Regions from separate parts of the Mesorhizobium sp. M0145 genome, predicted to be linked through region 1. Evidence: riboswitches for the same ligand, from Rfam matches in the RefSeq annotation. Region 1 holds a riboswitch; each other region holds the start of a gene.
The links. A riboswitch is a leader RNA that binds a small molecule or an ion and turns the genes downstream of it on or off. The one in region 1 is predicted to bind cobalamin.
Positions count from the first base shown of each region.

Region 2: another riboswitch for cobalamin. It lies ahead of NKJ28_RS17555 (ABC transporter ATP-binding protein); the one in region 1 lies ahead of NKJ28_RS32025 (CbtB domain-containing protein).
Region 3: another riboswitch for cobalamin. It lies ahead of metE (5-methyltetrahydropteroyltriglutamate--homocysteine S-methyltransferase); the one in region 1 lies ahead of NKJ28_RS32025 (CbtB domain-containing protein).
Region 4: another riboswitch for cobalamin. It lies ahead of NKJ28_RS18830 (DUF1636 family protein); the one in region 1 lies ahead of NKJ28_RS32025 (CbtB domain-containing protein).

Region 1 is NZ_JAMYTK010000046.1:293-5,468, reverse strand. It holds gene NKJ28_RS32040 (methyltransferase family protein) at 1-315, opposite strand, end outside; gene NKJ28_RS32035 (heparan-alpha-glucosaminide N-acetyltransferase) at 332-1,330, opposite strand; gene NKJ28_RS32030 (aromatic ring-hydroxylating oxygenase subunit alpha) at 1,549-2,742, opposite strand; cobalamin riboswitch at 2,884-3,080, shown strand; gene NKJ28_RS32025 (CbtB domain-containing protein) at 3,117-3,296, shown strand; gene NKJ28_RS32020 (CbtA family protein) at 3,312-4,094, shown strand; gene cobU (bifunctional adenosylcobinamide kinase/adenosylcobinamide-phosphate guanylyltransferase) at 4,087-4,608, shown strand; gene cobO (cob(I)yrinic acid a,c-diamide adenosyltransferase) at 4,610-5,176, shown strand, end outside.
Region 2 is NZ_JAMYTK010000011.1:83,694-88,869, forward strand. It holds gene NKJ28_RS17540 (FAD-binding oxidoreductase) at 1-248, opposite strand, end outside; gene NKJ28_RS17545 (LysR substrate-binding domain-containing protein) at 389-1,297, shown strand; partial or broken gene NKJ28_RS17550 (AraC family transcriptional regulator) at 1,377-1,494, opposite strand; cobalamin riboswitch at 1,630-1,833, shown strand; gene NKJ28_RS17555 (ABC transporter ATP-binding protein) at 1,926-2,744, shown strand; gene NKJ28_RS17560 (ABC transporter substrate-binding protein) at 2,741-3,688, shown strand; gene NKJ28_RS17565 (FecCD family ABC transporter permease) at 3,718-4,719, shown strand; gene NKJ28_RS17570 (MarR family winged helix-turn-helix transcriptional regulator) at 4,801-5,176, shown strand, end outside.
Region 3 is NZ_JAMYTK010000032.1:4,221-9,396, reverse strand. It holds gene NKJ28_RS29145 (helix-turn-helix transcriptional regulator) at 1-459, shown strand, start outside; gene NKJ28_RS29140 (hypothetical protein) at 777-1,031, opposite strand; cobalamin riboswitch at 1,580-1,780, shown strand; gene metE (5-methyltetrahydropteroyltriglutamate--homocysteine S-methyltransferase) at 1,876-4,221, shown strand; gene NKJ28_RS29130 (FMN-binding negative transcriptional regulator) at 4,320-4,538, opposite strand; gene NKJ28_RS29125 (dihydrodipicolinate synthase family protein) at 4,572-5,176, opposite strand, start outside.
Region 4 is NZ_JAMYTK010000012.1:153,877-159,052, reverse strand. It holds gene NKJ28_RS18845 (NuoB/complex I 20 kDa subunit family protein) at 1-114, opposite strand, end outside; gene NKJ28_RS18840 (NADH-quinone oxidoreductase subunit A) at 105-470, opposite strand; gene NKJ28_RS18835 (winged helix-turn-helix domain-containing protein) at 806-2,005, shown strand; cobalamin riboswitch at 2,035-2,238, shown strand; gene NKJ28_RS18830 (DUF1636 family protein) at 2,277-2,711, shown strand; gene cobW (cobalamin biosynthesis protein CobW) at 2,708-3,748, shown strand; gene NKJ28_RS18820 (cobaltochelatase subunit CobN) at 3,767-5,176, shown strand, end outside.

The DNA.
Region 1 (5,176 bases):
CGGGTTGCGGCTGACGGCGAAGGGTCCGGTAGTCACCAGATGGTCAGGCACGCCGTTCGGGTTGAGCGTCGTCTTGGCGCGGATCATGGTGCGAATTGCCGTGAACCAGAGCGCGGCAACCGCCACCAACCCCACAAGGCCGGCGGCGAACAGGATGTCGCCGAGAAGATCGCCGATCCACGGCAGCGGATAGAACAGCCCTAGCGCGACGCTGACGATGATGGCGGCGATATAGATCAGCGGCGGCCATGGGATGTGCCCCAGCTTCGGCTGCCCAGGATTTTGCTGCACGGGTTTCGGGTGACTGTCGCTCATTATTGTCCTCCCTCGATTAGCGCGTTCCCGGTTCCGCCGCCTCGGTTTGGGCGGTGCAGGTGCCGGCGAGCTCGCCAATATGCGCCTTCCACTCCGGGGACTGGTCGTTGCTGTAGAGCCGGTCAAGCGAGGCTTCGCCCTGGAGACTGTCCAGCATGCAGGCACAATAGCTGGAGCAGAACTCGGTGTCGCGTGCCTGCTCGCAGGATATCTGGCAGGATTTCAGAAAACGCACCTCCCTGATTTCGGCCTGCGCCGGCATGAATTGCGAAAACAGCCAGACCGAGCCGATCAGCACCGGCTGATGGATCAGATAGAAGGCAAGGCTGTGCCGGCCGATGAAGACCAGCGGATTTGCCCAGCGGCCGGGCGCCAAGGCCGACAGCCGCGTCAGCGCGCCGGAGGTGGCGGCGAGCTTGGTAACCGCGATGCCGGCAAGTACGGCGCCGAACCAGGGCAGCAGTGGAACGTAGTCGTTGGAGCGCGGGTTGGTCGCCGACAGGCCGACCCACCACAAAGCCGGATGATCGAAAAGCTCAGATCGCAGGTAGAAAGGCGCGGCAATAGCGAGGGCCGCCACGGCAAGCGTCAGCAGCGCCGGGAGGCGCAGGAACGCCAGGCCGAGCAGGCTGGCGAGCGCGATCTCGTGCAATATGCCGAAGAAGATGAAGCCATCGGGCGTGGCGATGCGGGTGACCAGCGATATTGCGAGCGCTGCCCCGGCAACCATGGCGAAGCGCTTCCAGAAGCCGGTCCAGCGGATTTTCTTGCCATGGGCGAGATAGAGGCTGATGCCGACCAGGAACAGGAAGCTCGAGGCGATGCAGCGCGCGTAGATTTTCCACCAGCCGAAGGCGGTGAGGCCGGGATCGGTGTAGCCGAAGAATTCGAGGTCCCAGGTGAAATGATAGCTCGCCATGGCAAGCAAAGCGATGCCGCGTGCAATGTCGATAGCGGCGATGCGCTTCGACTTCGGTTGATCCTGAACGGCTGCGCTCGGCGTGTCGATGCTCATGGTCTCGCTGTCTTGGTTCAGCCCCGGCAAGACGACTATCACGGTTGCCACCGTCAAAAGAAGCAGGGCCTTGCGTCGCGTTGGTACCGGTCGGCATCAGAGCTGCTTTAGGCCAGAGCCGGAAAGCCTTTGGCCGGCGTGCAGGCGTTCTTCGGCCTGGGCGCGGTTTTCGCAACGCTCGGGCTGCTGGCGGCGGCCTGCGGCTTCGTCACCTGGCGCTATCTGCCCAAATCGCTTTGATGTTCGAGCGCCGCATGGCGCTCGCGCACCCAGTTGTGGAAGCGGTGCAAGTCGTATTCCTCGGGCATCAGTACGCCGGCCTTGTGGCGCATCGAGCGCAGGCCCATCTGGTTGACCTCGCAGATATCAGCATCCTCCTCCAGCACCTGGGTACCGAAGGCGACGATGTTGTCGATATCCGCGGCCGGTTCGGCGAGCGCTTCGGGCGAAAAAAGCCATTCGGCGGTAAGTTCGGTCTGCTCCGGGCCAAGCGGCACCAGCCGCACGGTCCTGACATAGTCGACATGGCCGACGACGAACATCGACGGCATGCTGGTGGCATAGGTCTGCCCGGCGGCACGCTCGCCCGGCGTCAGGCCGGAAAAGACCGAGCCGTGGACGCGCCCGTCGCGCGACCAAGTTTCGGCCCCGGCCCGCAAGCCGCCGGCAAATTCCGGCGCGTCATTGTCGGCGTGGCGCGCCCATTCGGGGTCGTCGTGCCGGCCCATCAGGCCGCGGCCATAGATCGGCACCAGCCGCGACAGGTCCTTGTGGACGCCGGGGCAGTGCAGGCACTCGTTGAAATTTTCCCAAAATACCTTCCAGTTGCAGTTTATCACCTTGCGCAGCACATGGCCGCTCAGCAGCGTTTCCAACGGCCAGTTGGCGAGGTTGCCGGATGCCGGATCGAAGGATGTTTCAGCCGAGCCGGCAGCGTCTTCCGCCAGATTGACGAAGACGAAACCGCGCCACACCGAAAGCGCGACCCGGTAGAGCGGATGATCGGCCTTGTCGAAGCCGTCCGGCAGCGATTTCGACGGCACGCGCACCAGATCGCCGTGCAGCGAATAGGACCAGGCATGGTATGGGCAGGTGATGAGCCGCGCCTTCAGCCGTCCTTCGCTCTGCTGGCAAAGCTGCGAGCCGCGATGCCGGCAGGTGTTGTGGAAGGCGCGCAACTCGCCGGTCTCGTCGCGCAGCACGACGACCTCCTGCGTGCCTATGCGGAACGTCCTGAAAGCCAGCGGCTGGGCAAGGTCGGCCTCGCGGCAGACGAGCAGCCAGTTGCGATACCAGATGGCCTCGAGATCGCGCTGATAGGCCGCGATGTCCCAATAGGCTGATGACGGCAGCGTCGGCTCGGCCCGCGTCAGGCCGTTGTAGGGACCGCGCTCATTCGGGCTGGGTTGCATGCCGGCTTCCTCCCCATCCGCCAGCCGACACCCGGCTGCGAAAATTGTCAATCGCGGCGCCGGCCGACCGGGCTTGGCGAGGCGGCGCATTCGCCACACGATCCGGCGGAATTTGGTTTGCCGGGCGCGGCGATTCTGCCTATAGTCACTGATGTCGTCGGTTCCGTTTGGAACCAAGAGGGAATGCGGTGAGGGCAAGTTGTTTGCCCAATGCCGTGGCTGCCCCCGCAACTGTGTGCGGTAGTCCTCTCCATATGCCACTGAAGGTTCGCCTTCGGGAAGGTGGGGAAGGGCGCTGATCCGCGAGCCAGGAGACCTGCCGGCGACAGGAAACTGACTTCTATGCCCTCGGGTGGAGGGCGAAAGGACAAGACATGAATACCGCTTCCGTCTCGCTCGGCGCTTCCGCCTCCTCGCAGTCGCGTCTCATGCAGCTGGCGCTTGCTGCATTCCTCGGCATTTTCGTCATGGGCTTTGTCGGCTTCTCGCATATCGATGCGGTCCACAATGCCGCCCACGACTATCGCCATTCGATGGGCTTTCCCTGCCACTGACAAGGGGCTGACATCATGACACTGTTTCGCAACGTCGTGTTCATCGCGGCGATCGCAGGGCTTGTGGCCGGCGTGGCTCTCGCCTGCATGCAAGCCTATGCCACGGTGCCGCTCATCCTAAAGGCGGAAGTCTACGAACAGGCCGGCGGGGGCCATGACCATGCCGCGGCACCTGCGACACCGGCCGAAAACGCCGCGGGCATGACGGCTATGAGCAGCGCCGCGTCGGCACCGGCTGAAGCAATGGCTCCGGCGGAAGACGAAGGCTGGGCGCCGGCGGACGGTTTCGAACGCTTCGGCTTCAGCGTCGTTGCCAATATCGTCACCGGCATCGGCTTTGCGCTGGTCCTGGTTGCGGTTTCGGAATTCGCCGGCGGCATCGGCAATTGGCGCCAGGGCCTGTTCTGGGGGCTGGCCGGCTTTGCCGCATTCACGCTGGCGCCGGGCCTCGGCCTGCCGCCGGAACTGCCGGCGATGCCGGCGGCCGACCTTGTCCAACGCCAGATATGGTGGTGGGCAACAGTGGTGGCGACAGCGGCCGGTCTCGGCCTTATCGTCTTCCGCAGATCGCTGCCGCTGGTGGCTCTTGCCGTGGCGTTGATCGTTGCGCCGCATATCGTCGGCGCGCCGCAGCCCGATAGCTTCGAGACGGCGATCCCGGAAGGCCTGCACCACCAGTTCGTGGTGGCGGTGACGCTGACCAATCTGGTGTTCTGGCTGGTGCTCGGCGCGGTCGTCGGCGTGGTGCGCGGACGCTTCACGGGCACGGCGACCAGCCTGCGCGACAGCTTTGCCTGACCGCGCTGCCGGGGCACTGACCCTGGTCATCGGGGGGGCGCGCCCCGCAATGCGCGCGCATGCCGAGAGCCTGGTGACGGTCGGCCCGCCGCCTTGGAGCTATATCGCCACGGCGCAAGCCTATGACGACGAGATGCGCCAGCGCACCGCGCTGCACCGCTCGCGCCGCGGCGCCGGCTGGACGACCATCGATGCGCCGCTCGACCTTGCCGGCGCGATCGGAGCGCTGCCTGACGGCCAGCCGGTGCTGATCGACTGCCTGACGCTGTGGCTGACCAACCATATGCTGGCCGACCATGATGTCGAGGCCGAATGCCGGAGGCTGGCCGATGTGCTGTCGCGGCCGCGTGGGCCGTGGTTCGTGGTGTCCAACGAGGTCGGCCAGGGCATCGTGCCGGACAATGCGCTGGCAAGACGGTTTCGCGACGCCGCCGGCCGGCTGAACCAGGACGTCGCGGCTGTTGCCGGCACCGTGCTTTTGATGGTGGCGGGGCTGCCGCTCAAGGTGAAATGACATGGCTGATACTATCGATCCCAAGGACGAGGAACGCCACCGCGCCAAGATGGCCAAGCGCAAGGCGGTGCAGGACGCCGAGGTCGCGGCCAAGACGGTCGAGAAGGGGCTGCTGATCGTCAACACCGGACCGGGCAAGGGCAAGACCACGGCCGCCTTTGGGCTGGCGCTCAGGATGCTCGGCTATGGCAAGCGCGTCGGCGTCGTTCAGTTCATCAAGGGCAAATGGCACACCGGCGAGAAAGACGCCTTTGCTGCCTTCGGCGACCGTGTCGTGTGGCACGCCATGGGCGAGGGCTTTACCTGGGAGACACAGGACCTGAAGCGCGACATCGCGGCGGCCGAGGCTGCCTGGGCGAAAGCGCTGGAGCTGATGGCCGAGCCGTCGATCAGCCTCGTGGTGCTCGACGAGCTGAACATCGCGCTGCGCTACGACTACCTCGATCTCGAAAAGGTGGTCGCGGCGCTGAAGGCGCGTCGCGAAGGCCTGCATGTCGTCGTCACCGGCCGTAACGCCAAACCGGTATTGGTCGAGGCGGCCGATCTGGTCACCGAGATGGGCGTGACC
Region 2 (5,176 bases), on a different contig from region 1:
CCGCGGACGGCGACGAGGAAGCCTTGCGATCGGGCGAAGTTGACGGCCGTGACGACATCGCTGGATTCGGCGCAATAGAAAACAGCCGCCGGCCTCTTATCGACCATGCCATTCCAAACTCTGCGCGCCTGGTCATAGCCAGGGTCGTCCGGAAGGATCAGATCGCCGCTAATCGCCTGCCTGAGCCGGGCGATATCTGGCGCCTGCAACGTCGGCTCGGAACCGTCTATAAGCTTGAACATGCTCATCGAGGGATACCCTTCGTGATTCAGCACGGTTGGACAGGCCGCTGTCGTTCACCGGATCACAATGATCTCATGCGGCGCCATTCGCTGCAAAATCGAATATCTCAGTCGCTGGATGAGCTAAATTCATCTAAACTGCCTGGATGAGAAAACTTCCGCCGCTCGGGTCGCTTCGCGCCTTCGAAGCCGCTGCCAGGCTGATGAGCTTCAGGAAGGCCGCGACGGAACTCGGCGTGACGCCAACGGCCATCAGCCACCAGATTCGATTGCTGGAGGAGGTCTGTGGGCAACTGCTGTTCCGGCGGCGCCCACGACCGCTCGTGCTCACAGGCGTGGGCGAACGGCTATTCCCGGTAATTTGCAGCGGCTTCGACGCTTTCGCTGCGGCAATAGCATCAGCCTCGGCCGGAGTTGGCCAACGCCCGTTGCGCGTGACGAGCCCAAATGCATTTGCCAGCCGATGGCTGGTTCCGCGCCTGTCGAAGTGGCGCGAACAGCATCCGAACATTCCACTGGAGATCATCGGGACAGACGCCGTTCTGGACCTGCGAGCCGGTGACGCCGACGTCGCGATCCGCTATGCGCGCAGGATGCCGCGGGATGTTCCCGCGCAGGAAATTTTTCGGGACGCATTCTTTCCGGTATGCAGCCCGGAGTTGTTCGCAGGAGGCGACCGACAGATCGAGCGCGCCGCCGATCTGCTGCAATACCCGCTCATCCATTTCAATTGGACGAACCGCGACCCGGAAGCGCCGACTTGGCAACGATGGCTGGCGATCGCACGCTCGATCGATCCCAGCATCCCCAATGCCAACCAGGCATGGGACCTAAGCTTCCGCGAAGAGCTGCACGCGATTGACGCGGTAGCGGCAGGCCAAGGTATCGCTATCTGCAGCGATGTGGTCGTCAGTGGCGAACTCGAGGCTGGCAGGCTAGTCAAGGCACATGATCTCTGTCTGCCAGGCTATGGCTTTTACCTTGCCTGCGTAGCCAATCACCCCCGACAAGCGCATATCGAAGCGTTTTCCGCCTGGATGAGATCGATAGTCTGAGCATCTGAACGCCGATCTTCTGCATGCTCGTCACAAGCGGTAGCAGCGCTTCCTGCGCTTCGGGGTCGCCTGCCGCGCCTCACACTTTGACCGGTATCCAAATTTCCAGCCTTGCCGCTACAGGGATCGAATTCCGGCGCATCGGCGACCTCGCGCCCAGATGCCGGCAGCCATTTGTCCCAAATCGTGTTGGGGGTTGACAGAAGCAGACAACGTCCTCTAGGTACGTAATGTTATTACATTACGAGGTATGCATGACTCCTTCTGACAAGACCCTTGCTCCAGCGGCTGTCCGAACTCCGAAAATTTATTGCGCTGTGAGTGGCGGAAAATTAGGGTGGCTGAGTGATGGTCCCCGAGTCGAAAGGCAAGGGGTGAAAAGGGAACACGGTGAGGTCTTCGGATCGAGGCCGTGGCTGCCCCCGCAACTGTAAGCGGTTAGCAAGATCCGAAGTGCCACTGGCCGGCAAGGCTGGGAAGGCAGGATGGCGCAAAGACCCGCGAGCCAGGAGACCTGCCATCAGCATGAGTTGACCGGACGGGGTGTGCCGGGAGGAGACGTGGACATCGGTCTTGTCGGCCGGTCCGTCCAGCTTCCTTCCGTCGCCATTGAGAAAGTGACGGTAAGTTGGACGCCTCCCAGCCTCTTCTTGAAGCGCGCGAACTGAGTGCGACGGCAAATGGCCAGCGCCTGGTCAGTGCGGTGAGCCTTTCGCTAGCGGCGGGCGACCGCCTCGCCATCATCGGCCCTAACGGCGCCGGCAAGACGACGCTGCTGCGCATGCTCTGCGGTACGCTGCGGCCAAGCGCAGGAGACGTGAGATTCTCCGGACGCCGGCTGGAGAGATTTTCGGCCGCCGAGCGGGCGCTGCACATGGCGGTCGTCGGCCAGACCGATCAGCCCGACCCGCGGCTTGCCGTGATCGACTATGTCGAGCTTGGGCGCGTCCCCCATGCGGGCTTGCGACGAAGGAGCGAGCAACGCGACATCGTCATCGAAGCGCTTCGCAGAACCGGCCTGATGCCGCTGCTCGGCCGCACAATCGGCTCGCTATCCGGTGGCGAGCGGCAACGCGCCCAGCTGGCGCGCGCCATCGCCCAGGAGCCCAAAATCCTGTTCCTCGATGAACCGACCAATCATCTCGATCCGCGCGCCCGCAGCGACCTTCTCGAACTCGTATCGCAGTTTGGCATGACCGTGGTGGCGGTGCTTCATGATCTGTCGCTGGTCACGCCATTTGCCACCAGGGTCGCGGTGATGAACGAGGCCCGCCTGCAGGCACTCGCCGGTCCGCACGAGGCGCTGACCAAGCAATTGATCCGCGAGACTTTCGGCGTCGACATGCTTCGGCTGCGCCATCCCACCGAGGACCGCGAACTTACGATCTTCGACGTTCCTAACCGTGCCTCTTCCCATCCTGATCTGACCAAGGAGCAACATTCGTGAAACGCCTCGTATTGTCTTTTGCCCCCCTACTGCTTGCCCAGGCCGCCTTCGCTTTTCCCGTGACCGTTGACAGCTGCGGCACGCCGCTGACGTTCGAAGCCGCGCCGAAGCGCGCCGTTATCCAAGATCTGAACATGGCGGAGATGGCCTTCGCGCTGGGGCTGCAACCGTCGATCGTCGGCCTGACGGGCATCACCGGATGGTACAAGGTCGGTCCGGAATTCAAGGCTGAGCAGGGCGCGATCCCGGAACTCGCGCCGAAATACCCGACGCTCGAAAACCTCGTCGCCGTCGAGCCCGATTTCTTCTTCGCCGGCTGGTATTACGGCATGAAACCAGGTGGCGAGGTGACGCCCGATACGCTGGCGCCGTACGGCATCAAGACGCTTGTGCTGACGGAAAGCTGCGTCCATCTCGACAAGAACCGCCCCGCGGCCTCGATGGACCTGCTCTATGGTGATGTCGAAAAGCTGGGCAAGATTTTTGGCAAGGAGGCCCAGGCGGGAAAGCTTGTGTCGGACTGGAAGGCACAACTTGCCGATATCACGGCAAAGATCGGCGACCGCAAGGGAACGCGCGTGTTTCTTTACGACTCCGGCGAAGACAAACCTTTCACATCAGGCAAGTTCGCGATCCCCAGCGCCATGATCGCTGCTGCCGGCGGCGACAACATCATGGCCGACATGGCGACGAGTTGGGGCAATACGGATTGGGAGACGGTGGCGGCCCGCAATCCGCAATTCCTTATCCTGCTCGACTACCAGGACGGCGGCGGCTACAGGAAACTGCTCGATTTCCTCAAAGCCCATCCGGCGATGAAGGAGACTGATGCGGTCAAAAATGAACGCTTCGTCGCGCTGCGCTATGCCGAACTGACACCTGGGCCTGCCAACATCGAGGCGATCGGCAAGATCGCCAGGGCGATGCACCCGGAAGCTTTCTGAGCTTGCGCCAGAGAGCGTTCGAATTGGCCATGACAGCAGGAGCAGCAGCAATTGCCGCTCTTGCTTTGTTGTCGATTGCCTATGGATCGACGGTCATCGCGCTGAGCGACGTGATTGCTGCGCTCGGACATGCGGCCGGGCTGGACGGAGATATCGTGTCCGGTCCGGCCGGCAAGATCCCGATTGCCAAGATCGTTGTCGATCTCAGGCTGCCGCGCACGATTATGGCCATCTGTGTCGGCGCCGGGCTGGGCGTCATCGGCGCGCTGCTGCAGACGGTAACGCGCAACGACCTCGCCGATCCGTTCCTGTTCGGCCTGTCGTCCGGAGCGGCGGCCGGCGCGGTTTCCGTCATCACCATTTTTGGCGACCATTTCGGCATCTGGACGTTGCCGGTCGCGGCCTTCACGGGCGGCGTATTAGCCGCCGGCATCGTGCTGTTGCTGGTTTCGCGGGTGAGGGGGCAAGGCCCCGAACGGCTGATCCTCGCCGGGCTTGCTGTCTCCTTCATGTTCACCGCCTTGACCAACTATCTCGTCTTTGCCGGAGACCAGCGCGCCGCTCACTCGGTGTTGTTCTGGACGATGGGCGGGCTCGGGCTCGCGCGTTGGGACAATGTCGGGCTGGCTGCTCTGGGCGCAGGCACCATCCTTGTCTATGGACTTTGGAACCATCGTCGGCTCGACGCTTTCCTGGCCGGCGAGAATGCCGCCGAAAGCCTGGGTGTGCCGGTTGCGCGGATGCGCAGGATGACATTTCTCGTCGCCGCTTTCTCGACAGCAATCCTTGTCTCGGTAGCAGGCGTCATAGGTTTCGTTGGCCTGATGATCCCGCATTTGTCCAGGACCCTTGCCGGCCCGCTACACCTTCGCCTGATCGCAACCTGCGCTATCTTCGGAGCGGTGCTGTTGCTGGCAAGCGATCTTCTCGCGCGCACGCTGCTGCCGCCGCAGGAACTGCCGATCGGCATCATCACCAGTTCGTTCGGTGCTTTCTTCGTGGTCACGATGCTCATTCGCAATCGCTCATGATGTGACTGCCATGCACACTTGCCGGCTTCTGGCACAATCCGGCTCCTTGAATTATGAGCACGCTTATTATATATGTCGCTCATGGTTTCCGACGGCATCGACAGATTGGGCTTTTTGATCCACGACGTGCAGCGCCTGATGCGCAAGCGCTTCGAGGCGCGCGCCAGTGGTTTCGGCCTTTCTTCGGCGCAATGGCGGCTTCTGGTACGTGTCGCCAAGGAGGCGGGTGTCGCGCAGGCGCGGCTTGCCGAGCTTCTCGAAATCGAGCCGATCAGCGTCTCGCGTCTTGTCGATCGCATGGAGGAGGGCGGCTGGATCGAGCGCCGTCCCGACGCAACCGACAGGCGAGTGCGCATGATTTTCCCGACCGCCAAGGCCAACGCGGCCTACACCCACGTCAAGAGCCTTGCCGGCGAGGTTTATGAGGAATCGCTCGTTGGCGTTTCGCCGGAAGATC
Region 3 (5,176 bases), on a different contig from region 1:
TATTGTTGGAGCCTTGACAACAAAATACTCTTGATAAATCCGCAATATGTCCGCACCATTGAGCTTATCGGTGACGATGTAGAGGAGATGCCAGAGTATTATCATCCAGAAATCTATCGGGCTTTGGATGACTGGGATAAGGGTGAGGTTTCAGGAAAGCTGAAGAAAGAATGCGATGCCATCATCGCAGAGATGGGTGATCAGGAAGCCGTGCGCATGGCCTCCTATGTTCGCGTCACATATGACGACGGAGAAGATGAGTGGAACTTCTTGGATGAAGAAACCGCTACGACTTTCTTCGGATTGGAAGCTGCGACCTTTGACGTTCCCCAGTGTAGTTTCGCCGAAGTGGAGGAAGAAGGTTACTACCGAGCGCGATACGCCAACCTTGATCGCGTCGCCGTGATGGAGGTTCCAAGCGACCGTTATCACAGATTGACCGCGCCCGAGGAAGCTTAGAACCATCCACGAAGGGCGCATGTTACATCTCGACCTTGCGTGGTGCGTTTTCAGTACGAGATGACGTTAAGCGTAGGTAGTGGCAGGTAAGAGTGCTCGACCAGAAGCTCAACTGCCTCCTCAATATCGCTGCCGATGTGCCGCAGGACACGTCCACGGGAGCGTGGATAGGCGTAAAGTTCCTGCACTCCACGGTCCGCTCTCCCATCGCCGGTGTGTGCCCGACGCCATCTTGTGGACGAGCTTGGCCGCCTGCACCCGGTTGTATTCCGGCTTGCAGTCCGCCTGGGCGGTCCGCCGCGATGGCTATCTCCATGTCAATCGGCGCCGAACTTTGACTGCCCGCTGCTTTTGATGAATTTGGCGAGGTCCCGCGCATAATCACTCTTGGTTTTCTCCTTGAGGCCCTGTGTCGCGAACTTGTGGTCCAGCAGGGCAAACAGGTCCAAGTCCCCTTCCGCCTGTGGCGCTGGCTTGCCCTCACCGCCCTCGGCTTCCCAATTGGGGACCGCTTCTGCGCGCTGCACCGTGGCGATTGTCCGCCCAAGACGCATCACAAGATCGAACGCCAAACCGTGCCCGTGCACGACGATTTGCCGCTCAGGCCTCATTTGGACAGGACTTAAGCTGGCCCGGTGGTTTGAGCCGGGTTACCTTGAGCCGGTGGGCTGCGAACAAGCAGTTCGAGACATTGGCCTCGATCACTTCGCAACACGCCGCTGCGCCTGGCCTCGGTGTGCTCCCCCCGAAATCGTTGTGTCATATCACCGAGGGCATCACGGCCAACAGCTTCCACATGGGCAACAGCCTCGCCATTGAGCCGAATATGGTCGCGAGCAGCCAACGAAGCGGTCGGAACCTCGGAGCAGTTCGACGCCGAGGTGGTTCGCATGATGCGCTAAGCAGCACCACGGCGCTTGCCGGTATGTTTGCTGCCGGCAGCCGACGAACTCCTATCCTCCTGGACAAGGGCGCCGTGCGTCATTGCTTTGATTTACCGGCCGCTCAAGGCTTCCACAGTTTTCGCTTTCGAGGCGACCTTTGGAACATGCCAACGGAAATTTAACATAACGACATAAACATTTCTTTATGCGACGTTGACAAAGAAGCGAACTGCTGTAATTGTCTCCCGCATCGTGGTTCTCCGTACGGCGCTGCCGCAGCGGAGCTAAGAGGGAAGCCGGTGCGATGCCGGCGCTGCCCCCGCAACTGTTAGCGGCGAGCCAACCCCACTCATGTCACTGAGGCGAATAGCCTTGGGAAGACGGGTAGAGGCTATGACCCCGCGAGCCAGGAGACCTGCCACGGCGAATTACGTCCACGGGCGGGGTGTCTCGGTGGCCGCTGCAGCCTGGCGTTCGTGCCGGCCTGCTAGCGCCTTCCTTGTCACCGACGCCCCAACCATCGGGGTCTGGCATGACTGTCTCTCAGCAAATTCCTGTAGCAACGCTCGGCGTGCCCCGCTTCGGTCGTCGGCGAGAACTGAAATTCGCGCTTGAAAGCTACTGGTCCGGAAAATCGTCCGCTGCCGACCTTCTCACGACCGCGAAGGCGCTCCGTGCCGCTAGCTGGGAGGAGCAGCACGATCGCGGCGTGTCGAAAATCCCGTCGAACGACTTCTCGCTCTACGACCATGTGCTCGACACCGCAGCCATGGTCGGCGCCGTTCCATCCCGTTACGGCTGGAATAGCGGCGAGGTTCCACTTGACATCTACTTCGCAATGGCGCGGGGCAACCAGGGTCAGACGGAGGATTGTCGACACGCTGGTCACCAGCAGGCGGCTCATCGGTCTGATGTAACCGCGATGGAAATGACCAAGTGGTTTGACACCAACTATCACTACATTGTGCCGGAACTCAACGATGATCAGACGTTCGCCCTCTCGTCGACGAAACCGGTCGATTACTTCATCGAGGCTAAAGCTCTCGGCGTTCACACACGCCCAGTCATCCTTGGACCGATCACCTTCCTCAAGCTGGCGAAATCGCCTGCCGAAGGATTCGATCCCATCGCGCTCCTGCCGCGGCTGCTGCCCGTCCACGAGCAACTCCTGCAGAGGCTGAAGCTGTCTGGAGCCGACTGGGTGCAGATCGATGAGCCAGCGCTTGTCCTCGATCTGAACCCGAACGAACGAGCTGCGTTCGAATTCGCCTATGGCCAGCTGTCGAAAGCCGCGCCCGAGCTGAAGATCATGCTGGCTACCTATTTCGGGCCGCTGGGAGACAATCTCGAAACCGCGGTTTCTCTGCCCCTGGCCGGGCTGCATATTGATCTCGTGCGCGCTCCCGAGCAGCTGGAAACGGTGGGGCGGCTCGCACCGAAGGATCTGGTGCTCTCGCTTGGCTTGATCGATGGCCGCAACGTCTGGCGTGCGAACCTGCCCGCCATTCTCGACCGCATCAAACCGATCGTCGCCGGCTGGCCCTTGGACCGCGTCGAGATCGCGCCTTCTTGCTCGATGCTGCATGTGCCGATCGACCTCCGCATGGAGACGGAACTCGACGCGGACATCAGGTCGTGGCTCGCCTTCGCGGCCCAGAAGACCGACGAGTTGGTGTTGCTTGCCCGGGCCCTGTCCCAAGGCAGGGATGCGGTGGCAGGCGCGTTGAAAGCGTCTGCCGAGGCTGCCGCCACTCGCGTGACATCCACGAAGATCCATGACCCGCTGGTTGAGGGGCGGATCGCCAGCATTGACGACAGCATGAAGCGACGAGAGAGCGCTTTTGCCGAGCGCTCCAGAGTCCAGGCCGGCACGCTCGGGCTGCCGCCGTTCCCGACGACGACCATCGGGTCCTTCCCGCAGACGCCGCAGGTACGCAGGGCGCGGGCCGCTCATGCGAAGGGCCAGCTGAGCTATGTCGACTACGAGACCTTCCTGAAGAAGGAGATCGAGGCTGCAATTCGCTGGCAGGAAGAGATCGGGCTGGACGTGCTGGTGCACGGTGAGTTCGAACGAAACGACATGGTACAGCATTTCGGCGAGCAGCTGTCCGGCTTCGCCTTCACCCAGCATGCCTGGGTGCAGAGCTATGGGTCGCGTTACGTGCGCCCCCCCATCATCTTCGGCGACGTATCGAGGCCCAATCCGATGACGCTGCGCTGGTGGCAGTTCGCCCAGTCGCTTACGGAAAACCCTGTGAAGGGAATGCTCACAGGCCCAGTGACCATTCTCAACTGGTCATTTGTTCGCGACGACGTACCCCGCTCCGAAGCATGCCGCCAGATCGCGCTCGCCATCCGCGACGAAGTGACGGATCTCGAATGGTCCGGCGCAAGGATGATCCAGATCGATGAGGCCGCGTTTCGCGAAGGATTGCCACTGCGCCAGTCTGATTGGAACGACTATCTCGACTGGGCTGTCGAATGCTTCCGGATCGCTTCAACGGGTGTAAAGGACGCGACTCAAATCCATACCCACATGTGCTATTCGGAGTTCAACGAGATCATCGACGCGATCGCTGAAATGGATGCGGATGTCATTTCGATTGAGACGTCGCGCTCGAAAATGGAACTGCTGGACGCCTTCACAAGCTCCAAATATCCGAATGAAATCGGGCCCGGAGTCTACGACATTCACTCACCACGGGTCCCGGAAGTCGGCGAGATTTCGGATCTCGTCATGCTTGCCCGCGAGCGACTGTCCGATGCCCAACTGTGGGTAAACCCGGACTGTGGCCTCAAAACCCGCAAGTGGGAGGAGGTCCGCCCTGCCCTCATGAACATGGTTGCTGCAGCACGCGCGCTCCGGGAGAAAGTGTAGGCCGGAAGGTTTCCTGGTTGCTCACCATGTGGTGACTTAGCGGCTGCCGCATGTGGGCCGTGAATGTGCCAAAACGCGATCACATCCTTTGAAATAAGTCACTCGAGCGAGAAAGTGCACTTTCCTTCGGCACGTGTACTAATCGCGCAGGAATAAAGGGAGCCGTTTTCTCCCTGTGACGTGTCGAGTTCGAAGGGGATGTGATTGGCGTCGAGACCGCTCCGGCCATGGGTTATCAGCATGCCAAGTGCGCTGTTCTCGATCAGTTCGTAAAGGACTTCTCGGCTCGGTTCATCGAAATGCGCGGGTACATACATGACAGGTTCCTTCACTGGCCGCGGGTTCGCTGTTCACCGGTTGACATCCGATGGCAAGCGTTCCAACGCGGCGGCGATCTGGCGCTTCGCTGCTGAGGGCAGAGGCAGGATGGGACGCGGGGGGTCGGCACGGCAAATGTCGAGCAATTCGGCAAGTGCATAGACGACGCGAAGGCTCGAGAACTCCTTGAAGAGGCTCCAGAGCGGCGCAAGCGTGGCATCGATCCGTCGCGCTTCGGCCGCATCGCCCTGTTGCGCCGCCGTGACGATCTTCACGCAGACCTCGGGCAGGATGCCGGCGAGGACGCTGTACCATGTGTCGGCGCCGGCGATTATGGCCTCTGCAGCGTTCCAGTCGCCGCTGTAGCCGATCGAGAACCCTTCCGGCACAGTGCGCCTCTGGTCGGCCAGATGGCTCTTGATCGCATCGCCCTTGTCTGTCGGATTCTTGATAGCGACAATCCCACCCACCTTTGCCAGGCGGCTGACGAGTGCTGGGGTGAAATGGAAATGCGTCGTTCCTGGATTGTCGTAGACGACGATCGGCAGGCCGCTCTCGCACGCCACCGTCGAGAAATGTTCGAACACCTCGTCATCAGTAAGCGGGGTGTAGGAGGCGGCGGCAAGCAAACCCGCAG
Region 4 (5,176 bases), on a different contig from region 1:
GTTGATCTCCAGGAAGAATGGATCGTCGGACCCGACCGGCCTGCCGGTGTTGGGATCGATGAGGCCCTTGGGCTTCGGCGCGACGAGCGTGCCGGAACTGTCGTTCAATCCCATTCCAGCGCTCCTTTTTTCCATTCATAGGCAAAGCCGATGGTCAGCACCGCCAAAAACACCATCATCGACCAGAAACCGAGCATGCCGATCTGGCTGAACGACACCGCCCACGGAAACAGGAAGGCCACCTCCAGATCGAAGATGATGAACAGGATCGACACCAGGTAGAAGCGGATGTCGAATTTCATGCGGGCGTCATCGAACGAGTTGAAGCCGCACTCATAGGCCGAAAGCTTTTCCGGATCGGGGTTGCGATAGGCCACCAGGAAGGGTGCGGCGAGCAGCGCCAGCCCGACGATCAGCGCCACGCCGATGAACAGGACGATGGGCAGGTACGAACCTAAAAGTGCGTTCATGCTGCAGTTTCCGTTGGCGGCCAATCCACTCTGATTACAGCACCGGACCCACTTGCGGAAGCGTGACAGTTTAACCACTGAACCGTTTTAAGGAGGCTCTATGCTGCAACGCGGCGAGGGTTAGCGCAGCGCTTTCGGCGAAGCAAGTCAAACCTTGTTCAAATCGCGGTGCTGGACGGCATATCCGGGAAAACTGGTCCGATCCGCTCCTGTTTGATTTCCTTCACTTTTTACTCCACTTTTCTCTCCTGACATGAATGCCGCCAAAACCCTGTTAGCATGGCACGGAATCGCAGGTCATTTTCTCTGTCTAAAATCGTCCGGATGCCGCCTTCATGAAGGAAAAAATCTCGCTTGCCATGGCCCGCCGCATTGCGCTCGCGGCACAGGGATTCAATGACCCGCGCCCCACCGGCACGCCTGACCGCCGGCATCTGGCCCGCGTGCTTGCCCGTACCGGCCTGCTGCAGATCGATTCCGTCAGCGCCGTGGTGCGCGCCCACTATATGCCGCTCTATTCGCGGCTTGGCCCCTACAAGCTGGCGCTGCTCGACGACGCCGCCGTAACGCGCAAGCGCATGGTCTTCGAATATTGGGCGCACGAAGCCTCCTTCTTGCCGGTCGAGACCTATCCGCTGATGCGCTGGCGCATGCAGCGGGCCGAATGCGGCGACGAAATGTACAGCGGACTGGCCAAATGGGGCCGCGAGCACGCCGCCTATATCGAAGACATCTATCGCGAGGTCGCCGAACGAGGCCCGATCGCGGCGTCGGCTTTCGAAGGCCAGAAGGGTTCGGGCGGCTGGTGGGGCTGGAGCCATGCCAAGCACGCCTTCGAATGGCTGTTCTGGGCCGGCCGCATCACCACGGCGCATCGCCGCGGCTTCGAACGGTTCTACGATCTGCCGGAGCGCGTATTGCCGCCGGCGGTACTCGCGCTACCGGTTCCCCGTCCCGAGGATGCTCACCGCGAATTGCTGCGCATCTCGGCCCGCGCCCACGGCATCGCCACGGCAGGAGACCTGCGCGACTATTTCCGCCTCTCGCCCGCCGACATCAAGGGCCGCATCGAGGAGTTGGTCGAGGCCGGCGACCTGTTGCCGGTGAGCGTCGAAGGCTGGAACAAAACAGCCTATCTCCACAAGGACGCCCGTTTGCCGCGCAAGATCGAGGCGCGCGCCTTGCTCGCGCCGTTCGATCCTGTCGTCTTCGAACGATCGCGCACCGAGCGGTTGTTCGACTTCCACTACCGCATCGAGATCTACACGCCGGCCGAAAAGCGCCAGTATGGCTATTACGTGCTGCCGTTCCTGTTCGGCGACAGCATCGTCGGGCGCGTCGACCTCAGGGCCGACCGCCCGGCCGGCGTCTTGCGCGTCCATGCCGCCTATGCGGAGCCCGGCGCCTCGCTGCAAACCGCAGCCGAGCTTTTCGAAGAATTGAAGCAGATGCAGGGCTGGCTCGGCCTGGAACGCATCGAGGTGACCGCTGCCGGCGACCTCGGCCGGCCGCTCGCGGATATCGCCGCGTCATAGACGTGCGTTGACACGACTGCCTCCACAAGCCTAAATCCGTTCCAGACGGTCCCCTGCCCGCAACGGCAGGGGCCAAGAGGGAATGCGGTGCGAAATCTCGATTTCAAATCCGCGGCTGTCCCCGCAACTGTAAGCGACGAGCCTCGGCCGAAAACCACTGGGATATTCCCGGGAAGGCGGCACCCAGGCGATGACCCGCGAGCCAGGAGACCTGCCGTCTAGGACATAAGAATCCGATCGCCTGGCGGGTTTTCCGGGCAAGGAGCCTGATTTGGAACACGACAGCAGTTTTCCGGCTGAGACAGCGGATTTATTGTCCGGCCATGGTGATTCCCCGGCCGGCGTTACCGTCATCGTCTGCTCGTCCTGCCGTGACGAGACCGGTTCGGACGCTTATCCGCGCGCCGGCGAACTGCTCGCAGAGGACACGCGCCGCGCCGCTTCCAGCGAAAACATCAAAATCCGCACCGTCGAATGCCTCGGCAATTGCAAGCGCCGGCTCAGCGCGGCCATGCTGCGCGACGGCTGCTGGAGTTACGTCTTCGGTGATCTGACCACGACCAGCGGCGCCGATCTCGTCACCGGGGCAAAGCTGTTCGCCACCTCGACGGATGGGCTCATTCCATGGCGCGGCCGTCCCGATTGCCTGAAGCGCGGCCTGGTTGCCCGCATCCCTCCCCTTGACCTTTTGAAGGACCTGACATGACCGCTGCCTCCCTTTCGCGCGTTCCCTGCACCGTGGTCACCGGCTTTCTCGGCGCCGGCAAGACGACGCTGATCCGCCATTTGCTCGAAAACGCCAAAGGCAAGCGCCTAGCCATCATCGTCAACGAGTTCGGCGACATCGGCATTGACGGCGAGATCCTGAAGGGCTGCGCCATCGACACCTGCCCCGAGGAAAACATCGTCGAGCTGGCCAATGGTTGCATCTGCTGCACCGTCGCCGATGATTTCGTCCCGGCGCTGGACCAGATCCTGTCGCTGACGCCGAGGGTCGACCACATCCTGATCGAGACATCCGGCCTCGCTTTACCCAAGCCGCTGGTCCAGGCCTTCCAGTGGCCGTCGGTGAAAAGCCGCGTGACGGTGGACGGCGTCATTGCCGTGGTCGACGGACCGGCGCTGGCTGATGGCCGCGTAGCCAACGACATGGACGCCCTGCAGGCCCAGCGCGCGCAGGACGAGACGCTCGACCATGACGATCCGGTCGAGGAAGTGTTCGAAGACCAGCTCGCCTGCGCCGACCTGATCATCCTGTCGAAGAGCGACCTGATGGACGCAGCCGGCTCGGCCCGTGCCAATGCCGTCATCGGCAAGCACGTTGCGCGGGCGGTGAAGATCGTACCGACTTCGCAAGGCAAGGTCGACCCGTCGGTGCTGCTCGGCCTCGGCCTCGCCGTCGAGGACGACATCGAGAACCGCAAGACCCACCACGACGACGAGCTCGACCACGAACATGACGATTTTGACTCGTTCGTCATCGACATCGCGTCTGTGTCCAACCCGGACGAGCTCGCACAACGGGTCGCCACGGCGGCGGAGGAAGAAAACGTGTTGCGCGTCAAGGGTTTCGTCGAAGTCGGCGGCAAGCCGATGCGGCTCCTGCTGCAGGCCGTCGGTCCGCGCGTCAACCACTATTACGACCGCGCCTGGACCGCTGAAGACGACCGCCGCTCGCGCCTGGTCGTCATCGGCCTGAAAGGGCTGAACCGCCCCGCCATCGAGCGTATCCTCGCCGGCTGACCCCAGGTACGAGCCGCGATGCACATCCTCACCACCACATCCGCCTCGCTCGACGATCTCGCCGAGCCTGTCGATCTCAGGCAAACGCCTGCGGATGTCGTGGCGCTGTCCTTCACCGACAGCGACCTGGCCGGGCTGGCGGCGGCGTGGAAGGCAGATGCGCACCGCCTGCCGTCGATGCGGCTCGCCGCCTTGCGCGACCTGCGCCATCCGATGTCCGTCGACCTGTGGATCGACAGCGTCGCCCGCCACGCCAAGGTCATTCTGGTCCGCATCCTCGGCGGCTATGACTGGTGGCGCTATGGCTGCGACCAGCTCGCCGTTATCGCGCGAAATCGCGGTATCAAGCTGGCGCTCCTACCGGGCGAGAGCCACGACGAGGATTTGCGACTGATCGAAGGCTCGACGCTGCCGCGCGAGGAGTTGGACGCCCTGCTTGGCTATTTCCGCGAGGGCGGGCCGGCAAATATGACGGCGCTGGTGCAGAGGCTGGCAAGTCTCGCTGGATCGGGTGCGGCGGTAGCCGAACCTGTTAGCGTGCCAAAGGCGGGATTTTACGAGCCGGGACTGGGGGTCGTAGAACGCGGCGTCCCCCTCCCCCTCGAGGGGAGGATCCGGCCGCAGGCCGGGGGTGGGGTCCTCTCCGAAGCGCGCCTACACAAAACGTCGCGCACTGCCGTGACGACCCCACCCGGCCCTGCGGGCCACCCTCCCCTCGAGGGGGAGGGGGACGTCGTGCCAATTCTCTTCTACCGTTCGATGCTGCTCGCCGCCGATGTCGCGCCCATCGACGCGCTTTTCGAAGCCCTGCGCCACCGCGGCATGGCTCCCGTGCCTATGTTCGTCTCCAGCCTCAAGGACCCGGCGTCGCTCGCCTTTGTCGAAACCGCGCTCGCAACCCTGAAGCCTGCCGCCACCATCACCGCCACAGCTTTCGCCTCGGGTGCCGAGCCCGGTGTCGAAACCCTGTTCGACCGCGCCGGCGTGCCGGTGTTCCAGGTCATCGTCGCGACCACCCGCCGCGACATCTGGCAAACCAATCAGCGCGGCCTGGCGCCCGCCGACCTTGCCATGCATGTCGTCCTGCCCGAGCTCGACGGCCGCATCCTGGCCGGCGCCATTTCATTCAAGGGCGAAAGCGAAACCGACCCGGCGCTGGCCTTCCGCGCCTTCGCCAACCGGCCTGAGCCCGACCGCGTGGCGCAAGTGGCGAACCGTGTCGAGGCCTTCGTGCGCCTGCAGCGGACGCCGCGTGCGGAGCGCAAGCTCGCCATCCTGATCCCCGACTATCCGAGCGCCCCCGGTCGCACCGGCTACGCGGTTGGTCTCGACGTGCCGTCCAGCGTGCTGGCAATGCTGCACGACCTGAGCGAACAGGGCTATGCCGTTGAAAGGATTCCGCAAACGCCGCGCGAGTTGCTGGAGACG